Planctellipticum variicoloris: one gene and its partner. Each later gene encodes a partner of the first gene's protein in a complex. Links are inferred from orthologs where the notes say so. Each region holds a gene or a part of one and is shown in the gene's direction. Other genes may lie near its edges.

The links.
Region 2: the proteins of dnaB (region 1) and dnaG are in contact, whole or in part, in a crystal structure (PDB 2R6A), measured with the Geobacillus stearothermophilus proteins. The link is inferred for Planctellipticum variicoloris from one-to-one orthologs. Residues at the interface, in WP_033016901.1 of Geobacillus stearothermophilus: Ser13, Glu15, Ala16, Gln18, Glu91, Leu92, Asp94, Ala95, Val96, Pro97, Thr98, Ala99, Ala100, Asn101, Tyr104, Tyr105, Ile108; in WP_049624496.1 of Geobacillus stearothermophilus: Lys456, Leu457, Leu458, Pro459, Ala460, Asn463, Ala464, Leu467, Leu535, Leu536, Ile537, Ala538, Gln544, Glu545, Asp548, Tyr549, His552.

The regions. Positions count from the first base shown.
Region 1 is NZ_CP130886.1:5,175,689-5,181,530, forward strand. The notes cover bases 521-3,418. They hold dnaB (replicative DNA helicase), read left to right. Parts: upstream 521-1,240; coding sequence 1,241-2,596; downstream 2,597-3,418. Other genes in these bases: rplI (50S ribosomal protein L9), read left to right, coding at 521-986; SH412_RS20135 (transposase), read right to left, coding at 2,566-3,159; SH412_RS20140 (IS4 family transposase), read right to left, coding at 3,351-3,418. Outside these bases: ssb (single-stranded DNA-binding protein), read left to right, coding at 1-365; more of rplI, read left to right, coding at 483-520; more of SH412_RS20140, read right to left, coding at 3,419-4,652; SH412_RS20145 (hypothetical protein), read right to left, coding at 5,258-5,842. UniProt on the Escherichia coli protein: The main replicative DNA helicase, it participates in initiation and elongation during chromosome replication. Travels ahead of the DNA replisome, separating dsDNA into templates for DNA synthesis.
Region 2 is NZ_CP130886.1:7,216,418-7,222,234, forward strand. Bases 1,628-4,500 are described here. They hold dnaG (DNA primase), read left to right. Parts: upstream 1,628-2,033; coding sequence 2,034-3,968; downstream 3,969-4,500. Other genes in these bases: rpoD (RNA polymerase sigma factor RpoD), read left to right, coding at 4,093-4,500. In the rest of the region: SH412_RS28280 (hypothetical protein), read left to right, coding at 1-1,582; more of rpoD, read left to right, coding at 4,501-5,751. UniProt on the Escherichia coli protein: RNA polymerase that catalyzes the synthesis of short RNA molecules used as primers for DNA polymerase during DNA replication.

The DNA.
Region 1 (5,842 bases):
AAGAGACGACGTTTGTTGACGTGACGCTGTGGGGGCGGCAGGCCGAAGTGGCGGGGGAATACCTCGCGAAGGGCCGGCCGGTGCTGATCGAAGGTCGACTCCAGCTCGATACGTGGGACGATAAGGAGACCGGTCAGAAGCGCAGCAAGCTGCGGGTGATCGGTGAGTCGATGCAGATGCTCGGCAGCCGCAGCGATGGCGGCGGCGGTCAGGGTGGCGGCGGCGGCGGACAGCGTCGGGATTCCGGACGCCCGGCAGCTCCGCAGCAGCAACAGCCGCAGGACGCGGGAAGCGAATCGTTTTCTGACAGCACTTCCGATTACGGGTACGGCGGGGGTCCGCCGGATGACGAAGTTCCATTTTAAGTCGAGAGACGAGAGTCTGGAGTCGAGTGCCAGGACGGATTCCATGACCGCCGACCATCACAAACACCAATCAACTGACTATAAATAACGAATCACCAATCACCAAAGACAGAAATCATGGCTCGCAAGAACGTCACCGCATCCGGCATGCCCCGCACTTCCCGTCAGGTGGAACTGCTTCTGGCTGAAGACGTGGAATTCCTTGGCAAGCAGGGGGAGATCGTCAAGGTCAAGCCCGGCCATGCCCGGAACTATCTCATTCCGCAAGGATTCGCGACGGTCGCCACCGCCATGAATAAGCGGAATGTGGAACGGCATCGCGAGCAGATCGAAGATCTCCGCAAGCAGCGGATGGCCGATATGGTCAAGCGGGCCGACGCGATCAGCAAGTACAGCGTGACCCTCGAAGCCAACGCGAACGAGGAAGGCCACCTGTACGGCTCAATCATGGGTCCGGACATCAGCAAGGCCCTGAAGGCCGCCGGCTACGCCGTCGAGACCGATCACATTAAGCTGGATGGACCGCTCAAGGAACTGGGGATGTACACCGTGCGTGTGCAGCTCCATCCGGAAGTGAAGACCGAGGTGAAGGTCTGGGTGGTTCCGGCCGCCAAGAAGTAGATCCCGCAGAATCTCGCGAGATTTCCACGATCGCCCGCGGCATCAGTCCGCGGGCGATTTGCATTGGCGGATTGCGCTCGAAAGTTCTTGAGCGGCCGCGTCGACTTGGTAGGGTAGTTCGCCGGCACACGGGTCGGCTGACCGGGGCTGGAGCGTCTTCGCGAGACCCCGGGGCGTTTGGCCGCCGGGGCCGCAGCATCTCTCGCTTCTTCGGGGCACGCATGGATCAGAAGACATTCGCCAAAGGACGGGGCATGGCACGGACGTCGGACGCTTTTGAAGGTCGGCTCCCGCCGCAGAATCTGGCCGCGGAGCGGAGCGTGCTGGGGAGCATTCTGCTCGAGAACAATGCGATCGACGAGGTCGCCGATACGCTGATCGCCGCGCACTTCTACAGCGATGCGCACCAGCTCATCTACACGGGGATTCTGAAGCTCTACGAGAACGGCGTGCGCGGCATCGACGCAGTGACGCTCGCGGAAGAGCTCGATCGCCGGCAGCAGCTCGACGAGGTGGGCGGAGTCACGTATCTGCTGGAGATTCTGGAGACCGTTCCGCACGCGGCCCACGTGCGCGAGTACGCCAAGATCGTCCGCGACCGCTGGATTCAGCGGAGCCTGACGCAGGTCTGCACCGAGGTTCTCCGGGACTGCTACGAGGGGACCGACGATACCGAGGACGTGCTGCAGAAGGCCGAGCGGGGCGTGTTTCAGATTCTGGAGTCGCAGGAGTCGGCGCAGAAGATCGGCATGGACGAAATCATGCTGGATACGCTGGACCGCATCAACACGCGGTTCGACAAGGACGGCTCGATCAGCGGCCTGACGACCGGCTTCAGCGATCTGGATCGCCAGACCAACGGCATGCAGCCGACAGAGCTGGTGATTCTTGCCGCCCGCCCGTCGATGGGAAAGACGGCGTTCGTGGTGAATATCGCCGAGGCGATCGCCTCGGAGGCGGGCGCCGGCGTGCTGATCTTCAGTCTTGAGCAGTCGAAGCTGGAGCTTGCCGAGCGGTTCTTGTGCATTCGCGCCCGGCTGGACGGTCACCGGCTCCGCAAGGGCGAACTGGACGACGCCGAGCGGCACGCGCTGCTCGAAGCCTCCAACGAGCTGAGCAAGCTGCCGCTGTTTATCGACGATCAGCCGGGACGGACCGTGGCTCAGATCAGCGCGATTGCCCGCCGGCTGAAGCGGCGCGACAAGCTGGGGGTGATCGTTATCGACTACCTGCAGCTCATCGAACCAGAGGACAAACGGCAGCCGCGCGAGCAGCAGATCGCCGGCATCACCCGGCGGCTGAAAGGGATCGCCAAGGAAAACATGGTTCCGGTGATCGCGCTGTCGCAGCTCAACCGCGGCGTCGAGCTGCGCGAGGACAAGCGGCCGCGGCTGGCGGATCTTCGCGAAAGCGGGGCCATCGAGCAGGACGCGGACATCGTCATGTTTCTGCATCGCCCGGACGCGTACGATCCCCAGGACCGCCCTGGCCTGGCGGAAGTGGTCGTGGCCAAGCACCGCAGCGGCCCCACCGGCATTGTGAATCTGACCTGGATCCGCGACCAGATGCGCTTCGCCGACTACAGCAACATGATGGAGCCGGGGTTCTGAAAGAAGTGATCAGTGATCCGTGGCTGGCGGTCAGTGAGGGGCAGACGGGCCGCAATTCGGATGCCGCGCTGCGTGGTAAACCCTTTTCGTGTCGAACCTGGTGCGGGCGTTGGCGCTTGTAGTCGCTGGTCGGCGGTTGCGGTTGGGATCTGCGGGGGCTTCGCGGGCGGTTCGTATTGCTTGCGAGGGGAGCCCCGACTCCGTTTGTCGCGACGATCGGACCGGTCGACGAGTGCCGTCGACAGCCGTGCCGTCAGCGTTTTCCCCGCGGCAGGACGCAGATCCGGCTGCGGTGGCGCCCGGCCGAATGCACGCAGCACGCGGGCCACGCTCGTCGATGGGTCGTCGTCGGACTCCGGCTGCGGCTGGCGGGCGTAGAGCAGCAGCGCCCGCAGCCCCAGCAGCGACCAGATCCGTTCGCACGCGGCATGCTCGGCCTTGTGGCTCCGCAGTTTGCCGCACCCGCAGGGCTGCGTGAAGTCCCGCAAGAACGGCTCGATGCTCCCCCGTCGGCGATAGATCTCGGCCACCTGCCGGTCGCTGAGCCGCCTCGGATCGCGCACGCTCGTCACCAGGGACCACAGGCGCCGCGCCCCCCCGGACAACCGCCGGTCGCAGAATCAACGGCGGCGGCACGGGCCGTTGGAATGGATGGTGGGTTGTGGATCGAGAGAAGAGAGAAGACGCTGGCGGGGCTGAAGACTGAAGACGGCAGGCGGGGGCCCAATCTCGTTCGGCACGGTGCTTGCATAATCTATGGCGGCTGGGGGAAGGCGGCGAGGAGTTCTTCGTCGTCGGCCCAGCCGGTCATGTAGAGACAGACCATTTCATACGCTCGACGCGACAGGTGGCCTCCCGTCGCCAGGGCCAGGAGCAGCCCGGCGAGCAGCGAACAGTAGAGCTGGATCTCCACGCCCCGCGTCTTCGCCGAGAGCAGTTGCTGGCAGCCCAGCACCTGCTTCAGAAACCGGAAGAACAGCTCGATCTGCCACCGGCATTCATAGATTAGCACCACCTGTTCGGCCGGGAGATCCAGCAGCGTCGTGGCCAGGATCAGGCCTTCCCGCCCGGTCTGGTCGCTGCGAAGCCGCCCCTGCCTTGCCGAACTTGGTCGACCGGGCACTGGCTCGACGGTGATCCGCCGCACGACGTGATTGGTTCTTGCGGGACTGGCTCCGCTGCCGCCGCCCAGCGCGATCAGTTCATCCGCCACGACCCCCGCGGCGCGATCGGCTTCGGTGAGCGCGGGGAGTTGAACCGCATGACCGTTCGCGTCGTTGACCGGTCCCTCGACCACGCGACCGTCCCCGCGATTGAGCCGGCAGACGTAGTCGCAGCGGGCTTCGACCAGTTCGTTGAACACCACGGCCGAGCGATAGCCCCGGTCCAGAATATAAAGGTCTCCCGGCGCACCGGCGGGTTGCGGTTCGCGGGCCTGGATCTGCTGGAGCGTGACGGCGCGCTCGGAGTGCGGCCCTTTGGCCGGCTCCTCGGTGAGGGTCGAGGCCACGACCCTCTGGTCGTGAATGCGAAGCTGGGTGTGCAGCCGCCACTGGCCTTGAGAACCGCGTCCCAGCCGGGCGGCGATCTGCGGCAAGGCCGACAGCACGGTCCCGTCGACGGCGACGAGACGTTCGACGATCGGGTTGGGAAGGCGTCCCAGCCGACCGCTGCGGCTCACGCGGAACTGATGCCGGGCGAACTGGCGGCGGAGTTCGTGAACGAGTCCTTCCAGGAGCGAGGGATCGAAGACGGACGAGGCCTCGGAGAAGGCCCCGGCCGAGACCTTTTGCCCGCCGGCGAGCTGTTGGACCTTTTTCAGTCCCGAGGCTGCGACGAGCGCCCGGGCGGACTTGAGAACGGGGTTGAAGAAGCCGATCAGGAGGAGCGCGGCATACTGGCTGTAGAACAGCTGCCGGTTGCGAGCGGTGTCGCGTTCTGTCCCGCAGGGAGCCAATCGTTGCAGCAGCGGAAAGATGCGCCGCAGCAGGACGGTCCCGGCCAAAGGACCAATCAGCTCCCGCCGCTCCTCCTCCGTCAGCCCCTTCTCCGCCATCGCCACTCCCTCCGCAGGGAGAAAGACTACAATCTCAATCGGCCTGCGCAAAAAGCGTGCCGAACGAGATTGGGCGGGAGCCTGCCCTAAGCAAAAAGGCGCCCACCGTACGTACCGCGATCGGCTCCGGCGGGGGAGTTTTTTACGTTCTCCCCGCCGGAGTCCGTCTGGCGGTGATGTTGCACCGGTGGAAGTCCCGGCGTTTCAAACACTTGATCAGGTTCGCCGGTCTTGCGGCCGGGTGAACGGGAAAAGCTCGACGTCGAGGCTGTGCGCACACGGGGTGCGCCCCTCGGACCACTCTTGCGAGTGGCCCGTCGCTGGGCCCTGATCAGGCCCGGGTGAAGGGGTCATTCCGGACGCCTGCGGAGGTCCGCAGACACGAGTGCACTTCCTTGACCCCTTCATAAATAGGGGGTTTGTTGCGCGGATTGTTGTAAAGGCTGGAGTGGATTGTGGTTAGTGGATGGTGGATGGGGAGGAGAAGATCGAAGATGTGGTGAGTGGGGAGTGGTGAGTGAGGAGAAGCCGGAAGGCGAAGAAGAAGAGGACGCGGAGCGTCTGAAGAGTGCGTTCCCAGGCGGAGCCTGGGCTGCGCGAAATCGTCAATTGTTGGCGGTCCCGGTTGATCCGGCTTTTGTTCCTGGAAGGACGGGGAGGGCCTGGCGGCGCTGGGCTGTCAGCGACTTGCCTAAGTGGTCGTCGATCCACGCGAGCAGGTCGCGATGCCGCACGGCGTTCAGGGCTTCGCAGATCTTTTCCTCGCTGATCCGCACGACCGACGCGGCCATCCCCAGAATCAGTTTCGTAAAGCCGCCGCGGCTGTGCTGGCCCTGCAAACGCTTGCCCTTGCCGATCAGCGATTCCAGCACTTCGCTGCTGGCCGGCAGACTCTGTCCGGGGAGCACGCCGCTCGACTGCTCGCTCACGAACTCCACCAGCCGCGCCGCCGCACGCTCACCGGCAGGCGTTCGGGCCACCGTCTCCAGTTGCCGGCGCAGCGTCTCGCCGGCGGCGGCGTGGTAGCCCGCCACGCGCAGGAACTCCAGCATGTGGTCCTTGACCGCCTGCAAGTCGTTCCAGTCCACGAGCGCCTCCCGGAAGTCGCGGATCCAGCCGAACTTCTCCTCGAGCCGCGTCAGGTCGAGACCCGCGGGACGTTCGGCCGCGGGCGTGTCGATCAGCCGCAG
Region 2 (5,817 bases), 2.0 Mb from region 1 along the record:
TCGCGTCCGACGACGCCTGCTGCGCTGGGGAATTCTGCTGATCGGAATTGGTCTCCCGGCGGCCGCAATCACAATCGTCACGCTGCTGTTTGGGGCTCTGGAGTCACAGCCCGGCCTGCAGGTCGGGCTGTTTGTCCCGCTGTTGTTGCTTCTGTTGTTTCTGCTGGCCGGCGAGATCGTTCTGTTGATCTGGGGGCTGCGCCGTCGCGCGGATGCTCCGCCGCGCGCCCTCCACTGGTCGCCGGGAATGCTCAGTCTACTCGCGGCCGGTGCGTTTCTGGCGCATCTGGTTACGCTCTCAACGCTCGATCTGGCTGTCCGTCAGCAGATGGATGTGCTGCGGGCCGAAGCCCGCGTGCAGGCCCAGTCGGTGGCTCCGCTTCCCGTTCAGAACCGCGACAACGCCGCCTTGCTGTATCAGGAGGCCTTCGACGGCGGCCTGCTGGACCCGAAGCCGGCGGCCTACGAAACCTGGCTCAAGGGTTTGTCGGACGACAAAGTGGAGCTTCGACCGGACGACTCCGAGTTTCGCGCATACTTGAAGCAGATTGCGCCGCTGTTGCGGCTGGTTCGCGCGGGAACCAGCCTTCCGGGTTGTGATTTTGGACGAGACTGGAATCGCCCGGCCACCTGGTTGTCCGGAGCGCAGAATCTGCGGGTGCTGGCCCGTGACCTGGCGCTGGAGGCCCGCGCCCGCGCCGCCGATGGCGACGTACGAGGCGCATTGGAGAATGTCCTGGCGATCCACCAACTCGCCGGACACGCTGGCGAGGAGCCGCCAATCATCTCAATGCTCGTCGCCTTTGCCCTGGATGCAATGGCGGCCGAGAGTCTGCAACAGATTCTGTCTCGTGATCCGGTCACTCCGGACGATCTGGCCGTGCTGGCCGACTGGCGGCCGACGCCCGCCACACGACGGCTGCAGCGCGCACTGCGGATGGAAGAAGCCTTCGGGGTGATGACCTTCTGCCAGGTGGCCGACTGGCGCGACATGGATGCCATTCAGGAGCCGCTGGGGCTGAACGGCTGGCCGCCCAATATCAGCCCGGTCTACCGAGTTTTCCTGCTCATCCAGGATCTTGAGATCTACCGCAGATTCATGGTGCGCTGGCAGGAGGCGGCGACGGAGTCGTTTGCGCAGCGCGAGGCGCTGGCGAAGCAGCTTTCCAGCCGGACGACCGCGGGGCCGATGGGGATTATGACGCGGTTGCTGCTGCCGGCGCTGGGGCACGTGCACCAGGCGGCCAGTCGGAACGAAGCCCATCAACGGCTGTGCCTCGCCGCTCTGGCGTGTCATCGGTATCGCCTGCGTCACGGCGAGTTTCCCGCCACTTTGGAATCGCTGCTGGAGGATCCCTCGTTTTATGTGCCGCGGGATCCGTATGACGGGCGGCCGTTGCGGATGGCACGCCAAGGGAAGTCACTGGTTCTCTACTGCATCGGTCCCGACCAGCAGGACAACTTTGGAACGCCGGTTGATGAAACTGGCTTGGGGCCAGGAGATCTCGTCTTCCGGCTGCGGGATCCGGCAGACATCACCGCAAACGGCGAACTTCCGGCAGATGCAGACCGTCCTGAATGACACCGAAGACGGAAGAGCTTCGGCTGCCTGACGGGGAGATTGATCGATTTCGCGACAATCCGGAATGGCGGAAGCGACGAATTCCCGGAAACCAAGTGTCCTTTGTGAGCCATTTCACGGAATCTTGAGCGAATCTTTGGCGATTTCACGCGGAGGGGAATTGGCAGGGCATGCCGGCGGATCGAGCCAGTCGGGATGGGACTTTGGATTCTTAACACTTGTATCCATAAGCAGTTGCGGTTGATTCTCGGGGAAATCGGTGTTTTTCAGGTCCTTGACCGACGTTCTCTGTGGTGTAGAATCCCAGCCGCGGCAGAGAGGTGCCCACGCACTCCGCCGCCTGCTTCAGACCTGCTAGAAGTCAACCCTGTATCAATCCGCCAGAGCGGCTCGGCCTGCCTGCGTTCCCTGATGTGTGAAGCTTGCTCAGTCGTTCCGTAAGGCGCCGTCGTTGACCCCGGTCTCCCCCGAAGAATTCAAAGAGCTGGTGCGCAGTCGCACCGACATCGTCCAGTTGGTGGGCGAGTCGGTGACGGTTCATTCCGAGCGGGGGGGGCGGATGTTCAAATCGCTCTGCCCGTTCCACGACGACCACAATCCGTCGATGCAGATCAATCCCGTGCGGCAGTCCTACCGCTGCTGGGTCTGTAACGAAGGAGGCGACGTCTTTTCCTTCGTCATGAAGCATGAAAACGTCGGGTTCAAGGAGGCTCTGGAGCTGCTGGCCCAGCGGGCCGGCCTGGAAATGCCCTCGCAGTTTCGGGATGCCAGACCTCCGGGTTCCCCGGAACGGCCTCAACTGCTGGATGTCGTGGCCTGGGCCGAACAGGAATTTCACCAGTTTCTGCTGAACGCTCAGGCGGCTCAGCGGGCGCGGAATTACCTGGAATCGCGGGGTTTCACGTCCGAGACGATCGCGCGTTACCGGCTGGGCTATCATCCGGACGACTGGGAATGGCTGCTCAAGCGCGCCTCCGGGCGGTTTTCGACGGAGGTGCTGCTGGCCGCAAAACTGGTCTCCGAGCGCAAATCGGGCTCCGGGTACACCGACTTCTTCGGACTGCTGGATCGGGTGCTGTTTCCGATCCGGGACGAGCGCGGGCGTCCGGTCTCATTCGGAGGGAGGATTTTACCAGACGCCAAGGATTCCAGCGCTGCCAAGTACATCAACGGGCTGGAGAGTTCGGTTTTCGCCAAGAGCAAGCTGGCCTACGGGTTAGATCACGCACGCGAAGCGATCAAGCAGACTGGAATGGTCTGTGTCGTCGAGGGGTACACCGATTGCATCAAGTGCCACCAGGCGGGCGTGTTGAACGTCGTCGGCACGTTGGGAACGGCCCTGACCGAACAGCACGTCACGATGCTGAAGCGGTTTGCACGGACGGTGGTGCTGGTGTTTGACGGAGACGAGGCCGGCGTGCGGGCTGCAGAGAGGGCAATTCCCCGCTTTCTGGCCCAGGACGTCGATTTGCGGATTCTGACGCTGCCGGAGGAGCTCGATCCGGATGAATATCTGTCGGCGTATGGGACGGCGGCCTTTCAGGAACTGATTCGCACGGCGCCGGAGGCTTGGGAATATCAGCAGCGGGTGTTCGTGGAACGTTTCGGGACGGAGAGTTCCGACGGGCGTTTGCGGGTCCTCGAAGGTCTGCTGGAATTGCTGGTTCTTGCGCCTGGGGTGGCAGGAACGGTCAAGGAAAACGCTCTGTTGAGCCGACTACCGGTCAGGCTCGGGATTGCCGAAGGGGAAATTCGCAAACGACTTGGAGAGTTGCGCCGGGTGCGGGATGGCCGCAGCGAAACTTCCCGCGTGCGGAAAGTCGCCGTAGATGGACCAGGTGACGGGGAGGCGCAGGTCGCGCTGCGGGAGGAGATCGTTTCCCTGCAGCGCAGTCAGCGGAAGGACGATCTGCTGGAGTGCGAATTATTGCAGGTCCTCTTTACTTGCCCCCCTATGATTGCAGAGGTCGTGAGTGAGATTGGAGCGGACGACTTTCGACGCGAACCGTGCCGGGAATTGTTCTGTGTCTGCTGCGACCTGTGGGAGCACGGGTTGCCGCCGTCGTTTGAGAAGGTGTTGTCGCAATTGGAATCGCCGCAACTGAAAAGCTTTGCTGTCTGGATTGACGAGCAGGCGCGGTTGCAGAATGTCGAATCGAAGCTGGCGCCGGATGCCGCCGGGTCCGAAGGGGCTGGAGCCCCGCCCAATTTGTTGCAGCGTGTGCTGGACGGTTTCCGATGGCGTCGCAAGCGTGAATCGCATCAGGCCTCGCAGGGTCGTCTTCTGGAACATTCCGAAGGCGCCTCGGGCTTGAATACCCAGACGCGGGAAGCTCTTCAGCGGGCCATGCAATTTCATCAGCAGCGTGCCGCGAAGACATCGTAAGAAAACAGTTTCCGGGGCCGGTTGGCGGCTCAACCGATTCTGCGAAGAGGCTGTGGCTGCCTCCTTCGCCGGACGACCCGGAAATGACTCGTATTTCATTTTTGTTTCCTCGGGAGGAGTTTCCGTGCACAGACTCGACGAGAGTTTGAACCAGTTGATCCAGCTCGGTCGGGGTCAGGGTTATCTGACGTTTTCGCAGGTCAACAATTACCTGCCGGACGAAGCGGTCAGTCCCGAGAAGCTGGATAATCTGCTGCTGGCGCTGGACGAAATCGGGATGGAGATCATTCCCGACGAGCGCGTCGCCAGGCACCAGGAACAGCTTGAGCTGAAGAAGGTCAAGGCCAAGCCGGTCCGTATTCGCGACCTGATTTCCGATGACAAGTCGAAGCGGATCGATGATCCCGTCCGCATGTATCTGACGCAGATGGGGGAAATCCCCCTCCTGACCCGCGAGCAGGAGATCTCTCTCGCCAAGAAGATCGAGATCACCCGCAAGCGGTTCCGCCGCCAGCTTCTCGAAAGCGATTACGCCCTCAAGACGTCGATCGACGTGCTGAACAAGGTTCACAACGGCGAGCTGCCGTTCGACCGGACGATCAAGGTGTCGGTGACGGAGGGGCTGGAGAAGAACCAGATTCTCGGCCGGATGCCCCACAACCTGAAGACCCTCGAACAGCTCCGCGCCAAGTCGATTGCCGCGTTCGAGAAGAAGGTCTCGCCGGACAGCACCGCCGACGATCGCAAGTCCGCCGACGACGAGCTCAAGAACCACCGTCGCAAGATGGTGACGCTGCTGGAAGAGCTGAGCCTCCGGACGCAGCGCCTGCAGCCGGTCATGAAGCGGATGGAGCAGATCTCCCGCCGGATGTGCGATCTGCAGAAGCAGATCGAAGGGCTCAAGAGTCTGCGGTCGGCCCGCGAAGAGCGCGCCAACCTGCAGAAAGAGCTTCACGACCTGCAGATGATGACGCTGGAAACGCCCGAAAGCCTCCAGAAGCGGATGGAGTCGATCTACGAGCGGTTCGCGGCGTACGAACAGGCGATGCGGGATCTGTCGGGCGGCAACCTGCGGCTGGTCGTCTCGATCGCCAAGAAGTACCGCAATCGCGGCCTGAGCTTCCTGGACCTGATCCAGGAAGGCAATACGGGGCTGATGCGGGCGGTCGACAAGTACGAATACCGCCGCGGCTACAAGTTCTCGACGTATGCGACGTGGTGGATTCGTCAGGCGATCACGCGGGCCATCGCCGACCAGGCCCGGACGATCCGCATCCCGGTCCACATGATCGAGACGATGTCCAAGCTTCGCAAAGTCAGCAAGCGGCTGCTGCAGGAGAAGGGCCGGGAGCCCACCATTGAGGAAACCGCGGAAGCCGCGGGCGTTTCGCTGGAGGAAACCCGCCGGGTGATGAAGATCTCCCGCCATCCGATCAGCCTCGATCGTCCGGTCGGCGAGAGCGAAGACAGCTACTTCGGCGACTTCATCGAAGACGACGCCACCGAAAGCCCGGTCAACGCCGCCACGCAGGAGATGCTGAAGGACAAGATTGAATCCGTCCTGAAGACGCTGACGTATCGCGAGCGGGAGATCATCAAGCTCCGCTACGGTCTGGGCGACGGTTACACCTACACCCTGGAAGAAGTCGGTCGGATCTTCAAGGTGACCCGCGAACGCGTTCGCCAGATCGAGGCGAAGGCGGTCCGCAAGCTCCAGCATCCCGTCCGCAGCAAGCAGCTCAAGGGTTTCCTGGATCAGCTCGCCGCGGTCGTCGCGAAGTAACTCGCAGTCAGTCTCTGCACCACGCTTTGACAGCCCGGACGGTCACTCGTTCGGGCTGTCGGCGTT